3 regions of the Pseudoalteromonas sp. SWXJZ10B genome follow, and region 3 is predicted to be linked to each of the others. Evidence: predicted binding sites of a transcription regulator. Region 3 holds the regulator's gene; each other region holds the start of a gene.
The links. Region 3 encodes sigma-54, which starts transcription at its own class of promoters, with help from an activator protein. Its sites were predicted from a motif close to GTTGGCACGNNNNTNGNNT; they were not measured.

Region 1: glnA (glutamate--ammonia ligase) is a predicted target of sigma-54. The motif match lies at 1,221-1,239, and genes of this name have one in related genera.
Region 2: I6F54_RS16505 (hemerythrin domain-containing protein) is a predicted target of sigma-54. The motif match lies at 1,315-1,333, and genes of this name have one in related genera.

Annotation. Positions count from the first base shown of each region.
Region 1 is NZ_JADYXD010000009.1:113,345-116,630, forward strand. Features, by position in the region: gene typA (translational GTPase TypA) at 1-787, opposite strand, end outside; gene glnA (glutamate--ammonia ligase) at 1,295-2,701, shown strand; gene I6F54_RS10625 (DUF4124 domain-containing protein) at 2,815-3,286, shown strand, end outside.
Region 2 is NZ_JADYXD010000022.1:42,121-45,406, reverse strand. Features, by position in the region: gene I6F54_RS16510 (plasma-membrane proton-efflux P-type ATPase) at 1-732, shown strand, start outside; gene I6F54_RS16505 (hemerythrin domain-containing protein) at 850-1,275, opposite strand; gene I6F54_RS16500 (hypothetical protein) at 1,624-1,878, shown strand; gene I6F54_RS16495 (hypothetical protein) at 1,938-2,192, shown strand; gene I6F54_RS16490 (DUF6500 family protein) at 2,222-2,440, shown strand; gene I6F54_RS16485 (tetratricopeptide repeat-containing diguanylate cyclase) at 2,477-3,286, opposite strand, start outside.
Region 3 is NZ_JADYXD010000003.1:21,224-24,509, reverse strand. Features, by position in the region: gene lptA (lipopolysaccharide transport periplasmic protein LptA) at 1-484, shown strand, start outside; gene lptB (LPS export ABC transporter ATP-binding protein) at 481-1,206, shown strand; gene I6F54_RS03620 (RNA polymerase factor sigma-54) at 1,276-2,775, shown strand; gene hpf (ribosome hibernation promoting factor) at 2,802-3,089, shown strand; gene ptsN (PTS IIA-like nitrogen regulatory protein PtsN) at 3,094-3,286, shown strand, end outside.

The DNA.
Region 1 (3,286 bases), on a different contig from region 3:
GTTCAAGACCTAGGTAGCTTTGTACTGCGCCAATTTTACCATTACGTGTAGTGCCATCAGCACTGATAATAGTAACTTGTTGGTTAGGAGCAACAGAACCACGTTTAATACGACCAATACCAACTACACCAACATAAGAGTTGTAATCTAGTTGAGAAATTTGCATTTGGAAGTCACCTTCAGGATCTGCATCCGGTGGTGATACTTCGTCAACGATCATCTTGAACATAGGTTCCATGTTGTCTGATGGCTCGTCTAAATCTAGTGTTGCCCAGCCGTTGATAGCTGAAGCGTAGATTACTTTAAAGTCTAACTGTTCGTCAGTTGCGCCAAGGTTGTCGAATAAATCAAAGATTTGATCCATAACCCAATCAGGACGTGAACCTGGCTTATCAATTTTATTGATAACTACGATTGGCTTTAAGCCTTGCGCGAATGCCTTTTGCGTAACGAAACGCGTTTGTGGCATTGGACCTTCTTGAGCATCAACAAGTAATAATACTGAGTCAGCCATCGAAAGTACGCGTTCAACTTCACCACCGAAATCGGCGTGTCCCGGAGTATCTACGATATTGATATGGTAGTCGTTCCAAGAGATGGCTGTGTTTTTAGCCAAAATGGTAATACCACGTTCTTTCTCAATGTCGTTTGAGTCCATCACGCGCTCTTCGTTACCGCCGCGTGTTTCTAATGTACCTGATTGCTCAAGTAGTTTGTCAACCAGAGTTGTTTTACCGTGGTCAACGTGCGCGATAATCGCTATATTTCTTAACTTTTCGATGCTCATATATTTACTCAGAGAAATTAAATTCTCAATGATCCTGCAAGATCTACGCACTCATCCACGCTTTCGCGAGATGTCCCAGCATAGGATTTAAAAGGGCGCATATTATCCCTCATTAATGACATGGATGAAAGTTTATCCAATACATATTTTAAAACTTTCTCAATACTTTTACTAAGTATCTGTTTTATATATGACAATTATATGAATTAAATTTCAATATTTTTTTGAAAAACAGTCTTTTTGGCTATTTTTCCGATCTTTTTGTTACTCTTTTACATTTAGGTTATGCTAATTTCAGCTGATTAAATTAACAACAAATTACGCTCTGTAAATTTTGCACCGAAATGGAATATTTACGCACCAATATGGTGCGTTTATATATTCCATTTTGATGCAATGATATTTTTTTAATTTATAAACAGCCAGTTACAATAATGGCACAAAATCAGCTTAGTAAATACCAAAGCAATTATGCAGCAATAACAAAACCCAATAGTTGGAGGACACATGTCACAATCGGTTTTAGATTTTATTAAAGAAAATGACGTCAAGTTCATTGATTTACGCTTTACTGACACTAAGGGTAAAGAGCAACATGTATCGATTCCTCATCACCAAGTTGATGAAGATTTTTTCGAAGACGGTAAAATGTTCGACGGTTCTTCAATTGCAGGCTGGAAAGGCATAAACGAATCAGACATGGTATTAATGCCAGTTCCTGAGTCAATCAAACTAGACCCTTTCACTGAAGAAGCGACATTAATTTTACGTTGTGACGTAGTAGAGCCTTCTACACTACAAGGCTATGAGCGCGACCCGCGTTCTGTTGCTAAGCGTGCTGAAGATTACATGCGTTCTACAGGCATTGCAGACACTGTTTTATTTGGCCCTGAGCCAGAATTTTTCGTATTTGACGATGTTAAATACAAATCAGATATGTCTGGTTCTATGTACAAAATTGATTCTAAGCAAGCTGCTTGGAACTCAGATAAAGAATATGCAGATGGCAACACTGGTCACCGTCCAGGTGTTAAAGGCGGTTACTTCCCTGTTGCTCCAGTTGATGACTTCCAAGATTGGCGTTCAGCTACGTGTCTAGTTCTAGAAGAAATGGGCCAAGTAGTAGAAGCACATCACCACGAAGTAGCAACAGCAGGTCAAAACGAAATCGCTACTCGCTTTAATACAATGGTATTAAAAGCGGATGAAATTCAAGAAATGAAATATGTTATCCATAACATGGCTCACTTATACGGTAAAACAGCAACGTTTATGCCTAAGCCAGTTGTTGGTGATAACGGTTCTGGTATGCATTGTCACCAGTCTTTAGCTAAAGACGGTGTTAACCTTTTTGCTGGCGATAAGTACGGCGGCCTTTCTGAAGATGCGCTTTACTACATTGGCGGCATCATCAAGCATGCTAAAGCAATTAACGCTTTCGCAAATGCGTCTACTAACTCGTACAAACGTTTAGTACCAGGTTTTGAAGCACCAGTTATGCTTGCATACTCTGCACGTAACCGTTCTGCATCAATCCGTATCCCAGTGGTTCCATCTGAAAAAGGTCGTCGTATTGAAGTACGCTTCCCGGATCCAACTGCTAACCCATACCTTGCTTTCTCAGCAATGCTTATGGCTGGCCTTGATGGTATCAAAAACAAGATCCATCCTGGCGATGCTATGGATAAAGATTTATACGACTTACCAGCTGAAGAAGCAGCAGAAATTCCAACTGTTGCAGCATCACTTGACGAAGCACTATCTGCACTTAGCGCAGACCGTGAATTCTTAACTCAAGGTGGCGTATTCACTGATGACTTAATCGATGCTTACATCTCACTTAAGTCTCAAGAAGTTGAAAAGCTTAACATGACAACTCACCCAGTTGAGTTTGAAATGTACTACAGCTGTTAATTAAGCTGTAAAAAATATGTGTGTTCTCAAGCCCGCTTTGCGGGCTTTTTTAATGGTAAAATTAAACAAACTCCACTAAAGTTAAGCTACCGATAAAAATGCAGGGCTGCAGAGTGAATAACAAGATTTTATTACTATTAATTACTTTAGGATTAAGTAATTATGGTTATGCCGGTGAAACAAAAATATACGCTTGGAAAGATAAAAATGGCGTATTAGTGTTCTCAGACACCCCTCATAAAGGGGCCCAAGAGGTAAAGCTCACCAGCCAAGATCTTAATATGCCTGCAACAAATACTGACATTTTTGACGAGCAACCTCAGCCTCAACAAGCGGCCTTTAGTATTGCTATTTCCTCACCTGATCATAACCAGACTATTCGTGAAAATACCGGCACTGTTTATGTAACTAGCCGAATAAAACCACGCTTTGAAACTGGTTTTACTATACAACTTTTTATTGATGGTAAAGCACACGGCCCAGCCAGTGACAGCTCAACCTTTGCAATTAGAGATGTAGAACGTGGTCAGCACACACTACAATTAAAGCTTTTTAATAGTAAAAACCAAGTTATTGCTACAAGCG
Region 2 (3,286 bases), on a different contig from region 3:
GACTGTGGCATCGCTGTATCGGGTGCTACAGATGCAGCGCGTTCAGCAGCATCAATTGTGTTAATGACCGATGGCTTGTCGGTTATTATTGATGCAGTTAAAGAAAGCCGAAAAATATTTCAACGCATGAACAGTTACGCTATTTACAGGGTTGCTGAAACACTGCGCGTACTACTCTTTATGACAATGGCGATATTAATTTTTAACTTTTATCCGTTAACAGCAGTCATGATTGTAATGCTTGCTTTACTTAACGATGCCGCCATTTTGTCTATTGCATACGACAATGTGCATTATCAAAATAAGCCCGAGACATGGAATATGCGGCTCGTTTTAGGTATTGCATCTGTGCTGGGAATTGTAGGGCCAATTGCAGCCTTTGGTTTATTTTACTTAGGAGATAAAGTATTTGAACTCGACCGTCCTCATCTTCAAACATTAATGTACTTATTACTTTCTGTAGCAGGGCATTTGACTATATTTTTAGCGCGTACCCGAGGTCCATTTTGGTCTATTAAACCGTCTGCTATATTAATGGTCGCCGTATTTGGCACGCAAGTTATAGCAACACTTATTGCTGTTTATGGTGTGTTTATGACCCCACTAGGATGGGGATGGGCACTTGCTGTGTGGGCATATGCTTTGGTGTGGTTTTTTATTAACGATGGTTTAAAGCTAGTGGCGTATCGAATTTTTGATCCGACAGAAGCACCCTTACTAGAGAAGAGTTAGCATATAGGCTTAAAAAAATGGTTATAAGCCAAGTGGCTTATAACCAATAGTACACAAGGGAGTGTATATAAGGTGGTTCAATTATTTGTGAGTAAAGTTACTCACAAATAAAAAGTATTAGTGCATTGCATCATTATACTGCTTTGCCAAGCTTTGTTTTTGCCCTTCGGTTAGTGCTTTACCCGCTAATTGAAATACTTCGTGTTCTTCTTCACTTAAATGATGATGTACTAAATGATGCAGTTTTTTAGCTGCAACTAACCATGCAGACGAGCTCATTTCGGTATCTTCAAGTTGTTCAATTAATTCATCAATTTCGTGATGTTCAGCTACGCTGTGGCGCGCTTTTTCATGAGTTAAGTCATCAAACATAAGTGGGTTGTAAAAGTAACGTTCTTCAAATTTTGCGTGTTGTTCTAGTTCTGTTTTTAGCTCGTCCATTAGCGTGTGGCGCTGCTCTGTGTCGCCGTGCGTTTGAATAAGCGCATCTACCAATTCTCGTTGTTTGTCATGGTCATGACGTAGTGCTTCAAAAATATTCATAACTAATCCTTTTACAATTTATTTGCTTATATCACTAACTAGCAAACTAAATGCCAAATATTAAGTTGATGTATTTTATTGCTTTTATTTTGATTTTTTATTTTTGGGCTGCTATCACTGTAAATTTTACAGTGATATGAATGCAATAATTTCAGGCTTTTACGTAGTTCAATTATAGAAGTGAGTATAAATCCCTACAGAACCTTACAAATATTTACTGGTTGTTTATTTTATTGCAGTGATAAAGTAGCAACATTATTTAGGTACAATCTATATGTATTACTCCCACATATAATACCAATCGGTATAAATGCAGGTAGCACGTTAACTTAATAGGATAGTTTAAGGATGAACACAAAAAGCCCCATCGCCGCATTATTGCTGTGCGCTTTATTAAGTGCATGTAGTACAGCCCCACGTTCTGACCCTAACTTATGCATTGAAGAGGCCGAAACGGTTGATCGAAATGGCGCTCAAACAAGCTCAGAAGTTTATAATCAATGCATTAGCGCACAAATTAAAAAGGATGAAAAAAACGACACTTTTTTTGATGCTATAGGTACGTTCTTTTTTGAATTTTTTGTAATGGTGGTAGAAAAGTAAATAGGCTAACTTGCAGCTGTAATTTAAAGTAAATAAGTTGCGTAAAAATAGGATTAGTTATGAAGCAATTATTGATAGCAATTCCACTTTTTTTATTACTAAGCGCTTGTGCGGCACAGCCTTACGCAGGCTCGGCAAAATGTATGGAACAAGCAGATATTGCATACGAAACCGATACACGTAAAAATGAGACATTAGATAATGAATGCAAAGCTGCAAAAGTAAATACGCCTAATAAAGAGCTTGAGAATCATGGCTTGGTTGATCGAAGCCTTTTACAGCTAATGGTTAGTTTTTTAAATAGCGTATTTTAATAGTAAAAATATAATTAAATAAGGTATGTATGAGGGAAGAACTAAGAGCAAAAATAATTACCGTATGCGATAAAAAAATAGCAGCTAAAGGCGAAAATGTAGGGCTTTCTTTTTATGCATTTTTTGCTAATAAAAACGACGACCCAGCGCTACTTATGGAAGCTGCTACTTGGTGGATACACACCCATAAATTAGATCATTTTGTAAAAGCAAAGACCATCAAAAAAATGATCTTAGATGGGCTTTAGTCAAGTAAATGAGCCAATACTTTTAGCTGTGTTCATTTAATCAACAACGACTTGGTTTCTTCCGTTTTCTTTTGCTTTATAAAGTAATTTATCTGCATGTTTAATAAGAACATCTAGTGTGCTTTTTAAAGGGCCACTTACAGAGGCCCCTGCACTAAAGGTGATTTTTGTATCACTAGGAAAGTCTTCTATATTACTGCAATGCTTGGCGAAGCTAATGGCGAGCTGGTCAAATATATCGCGAATTATTCGTTCATCAACCGTATTTAGTGCAAATAACCATTCTTCGCCGCCGTAACGACCAAACTGATGATCATTACATAGTGTTTCTTTTGCAGCTTTTGCAAAGGCAATAAGAACTAAATCTCCAACATCGTGACCAAAATGGTCGTTAACTTTTTTAAAGTAGTCTAAGTCAACAATTGCTATCGTCATTTTACCTTCACCAAGCTTTGCTTCTGCTGCGCGCATTATTCCTCTGCGATTAGGGCAATTTGTTAGATAATCTGTTAATGAAATATCGTGATATTTTTGACGTTGTCGGGCTTGCCGATAAAATAAAAATAATGAAGCAATCACTAAAATAAATGCAATAGCAGCGCTGAGTCGCCAAATTATTTTTTGTTGGTACTCTTCTTTAGCTTGTAGTTCACTAATGTCTTTTGCGTACTCTAGTTGCTGTATTTTTTCTTCTTTTTCTTTTACTTCAAACTGCACCTGTAGTGTTTTTATATTATTTTCACTAGTTGCTTCGTAGTGTTTTTTTGTATAAAGGAGCTTTTGTTCAATTGCTTCAAAAGCCTCGTCAGTGTAGTTAAGGCGTCGCTTTAGCTCATAGCGTTTACC
Region 3 (3,286 bases):
TGCTGCAGAGCAAAACACGCAACCGGCTGCAAATCAAATTTCAATAAGCGCCGATAAGCAAGAAGGTCAATTAAAAGCTAATGTCGGGATTTTTGAGAAAAACGTTGAAATTATTCACGGTAACCGCCGTATCACAGCCGACCGCTTAGAAGTACATAAACGCGATGAACTTGGCGATAATAAACAATTATTAATTGCTACAGGTAGCCCTGCGCACTTTGAAGAAAAGCAATCAGATGGCACGACTATGAGCGCCAGTGCTGACGAAGTACGTTATGATGTATCTAAGCGTTTTTTAACGCTTGTTGGTAATGCACAAGTATCGCAAGCGGGACAAAAAATAAATGCTAAAAGCATTACCTACGATATAGAGCAGCAGCTAATCAGTGCCGAAAAAGATGAAAACTCAACTGACCGCGTTCACACAATTTTAGTACCAATCGAGACTAAAAAAAGTAAAAAAAGCGACAAAGGTCAACCATGAGCACATTAAAAGCAGAGCTATTAGCAAAGAGCTATAAAGGCCGTGAAGTTGTAAAAAACGTCGGCCTTGAAGTCAAAGCTGGCAGTATTGTTGGCTTACTTGGCCCTAACGGCGCAGGTAAAACTACCACGTTTTATATGATAGTAGGACTTGTACCTAGCGACAAAGGTAAAATATCGATAGACGATAACGATATTACTCTTTTACCTATGCATAGTCGTGCTAGATTAGGCATTGGCTACTTACCGCAAGAGTCTTCAATATTCAGAAAGCTGACTGTTTATCAAAACTTAATGGCCATTTTAGAAACGCGCAAAGAGTTAAATAAACAAGCTAGAGAAGACACTCTCGATAAATTATTAGATGAATTTAGCATACAACACATTCGTGATAGCCAAGGTATGGCATTGTCGGGTGGCGAACGTCGTCGTGTTGAAATAGCACGTGCGCTGGCAGCAGATCCTAAATTTATATTACTGGATGAACCATTTGCAGGTGTTGACCCGATTTCGGTATTAGACATAAAGAAAATAATAGAACATCTTAAAAATCGTGGGATTGGTGTATTAATTACCGATCATAACGTAAGAGAAACCCTTGATGTTTGTGAAAAAGCCTACATTGTTTCTCATGGGGAGCTGATTGCATCAGGTACTCCAGAACACGTATTAAATGATAAAACAGTACGCGATGTTTACTTAGGCGAGCAATTTAGGCTGTAACATTTACGCCATGTCTTTAAGCATCTGCTAGTATTAATTATAACAACATAAAAGGATTGTTAGAGATACATGAGGCAATCACTACAGCTGCGCATGGGCCAGCAACTTACAATGACTCCACAGCTGCAACAAGCTATTCGTTTGTTGCAACTCAGTACATTGGATCTCCAGCAAGAAATACAAGAAGCTCTCGACAGCAACCCGCTATTAGAGGTTGAAGAAGCAGACTATTCAGAAGACGCTGCAGGTAAAAACGAGCAAAAAGCAGATACAGATGACATAACTGTTAGCGCATCTGCCGATGATGCTCCAAGCGAATACGAACAAGATAGTGGTGAAGCACTTGCAAAAGACACGCTAAGTGACGACATGGCTATGGATGTTAGTTGGGATGAGTACATGAGTGCCGCCCCAGCAGCATCATCGGGTCCGATGCCTGAAGACGAATCAATATACCAAGGCGCCTCTACTGAAACGCTCCATGAGTATTTAATGTGGCAGTTACAACTAACGCCATTTAGCCCTACAGACGAAGCTATTGCTATTGCTATTGTAGAAGCCGTCGATGATTCAGGTATTTTAACACTAAGCTGCGAAGAGATTTTAGAAAGCTTTAATCAAGAAAACGAAGATGATAACGAAGTCGAACTTGATGAAATTGAAGCTGTATTAAAACGCATCCAACTGTTTGATCCTGTTGGTATTGCTGCACGTAGTTTACAAGAGTGTTTGTGTATTCAGCTTAACCAGTTTGATAAAGAAACACCTTACATTAATGAAACAAAAATGATTTTAACCGAGCATATTGATTTATTAGCTGCTCGTGACTATCGTACATTAATGAAGAAAACTAAGCTCAAAGAAGAAGAGCTTAAGGAAGTAATGACATTAATACATACTCTTAGCCCTAAACCTGCAGATACTATTGTAAGAGAAGAATCTGAGTATGTTATTCCTGATGTGTCAGTTAAAAAAATTAAAGGCCGCTGGGTTGTTGAGTTAAACCCAGACAGCATGCCTAAAATTCGTGTTAATAGCCAATACGCGGCAATGTCTCGCACTGTAAAATCCAGTGGTGACAGCCAGTTTATTCGCTCGCATTTACAAGAAGCTAAATGGTTTATTAAAAGCTTAGAAAGTAGAAACGACACGCTATTAAAAGTGACAAATTGTATTGTTAAGCAACAACAAGGCTTTTTTGAACACGGTCCTGAAGCCATGAAACCAATGGTTTTAAATGATGTTGCTGAAATGGTAGAAATGCACGAATCAACAATTTCGCGCGTAACAACCCAAAAGTATATGCACACACCCCGTGGTATATTTGAGCTTAAATATTTTTTCTCAAGCCATGTAAGCACCGAAAACGGTGGTGAATGTTCATCTACAGCAATCCGTGCGCTTATCCGAAAATTAATCGCAGCAGAAAACTCAGCAAAACCATTGAGTGATAGCAAAATAGCGGATATATTGGCTGAGCAAGGAATTAAAGTAGCGAGACGTACAATCGCAAAATACCGCGAATCTCTGGCTATTCCACCGTCAAATCAACGTAAAAGTTTGATTTAAGACGCAAAAAAAAGAGGGTAATGCTTATGCAACTAAACTTAACTGGTCGTCACGTAGAATTAACCGATTCACTAAGAGACTATATTAATACCAAATTTGCGAAGCTAGAAAGACACTCTGATCATATTAATAATGTTCATGTCATTCTCGATGTAGAAAAATTAAATCAAAAAGCAGAAGCCACCATACACGTAAGCGGTGCTGAGCTATTTGCCTCTACAGAACATCAAGATATGTATGCCGCCATTGACTCGTTGATCGACAAGCTCGATCGACAAGTAATTAAACACAAAGAGAAGCTTGCTCGACACTAATATGATGAAATTAAGCTCACTTATATGCCAGGACTGCAGCAAAGCTGCGGTCCTTTTTAATAGCAAAAAAAGAATTTTAGAGTTCATTAGCGAACTTGCTCACGACAAACTTCCGTATTTACCGCAACAAGATATTCTTAATGCTTTAATGAGCAGAGAAAAATTGGGTAGTACAGGTATAGGGCGTGGCATTGCCA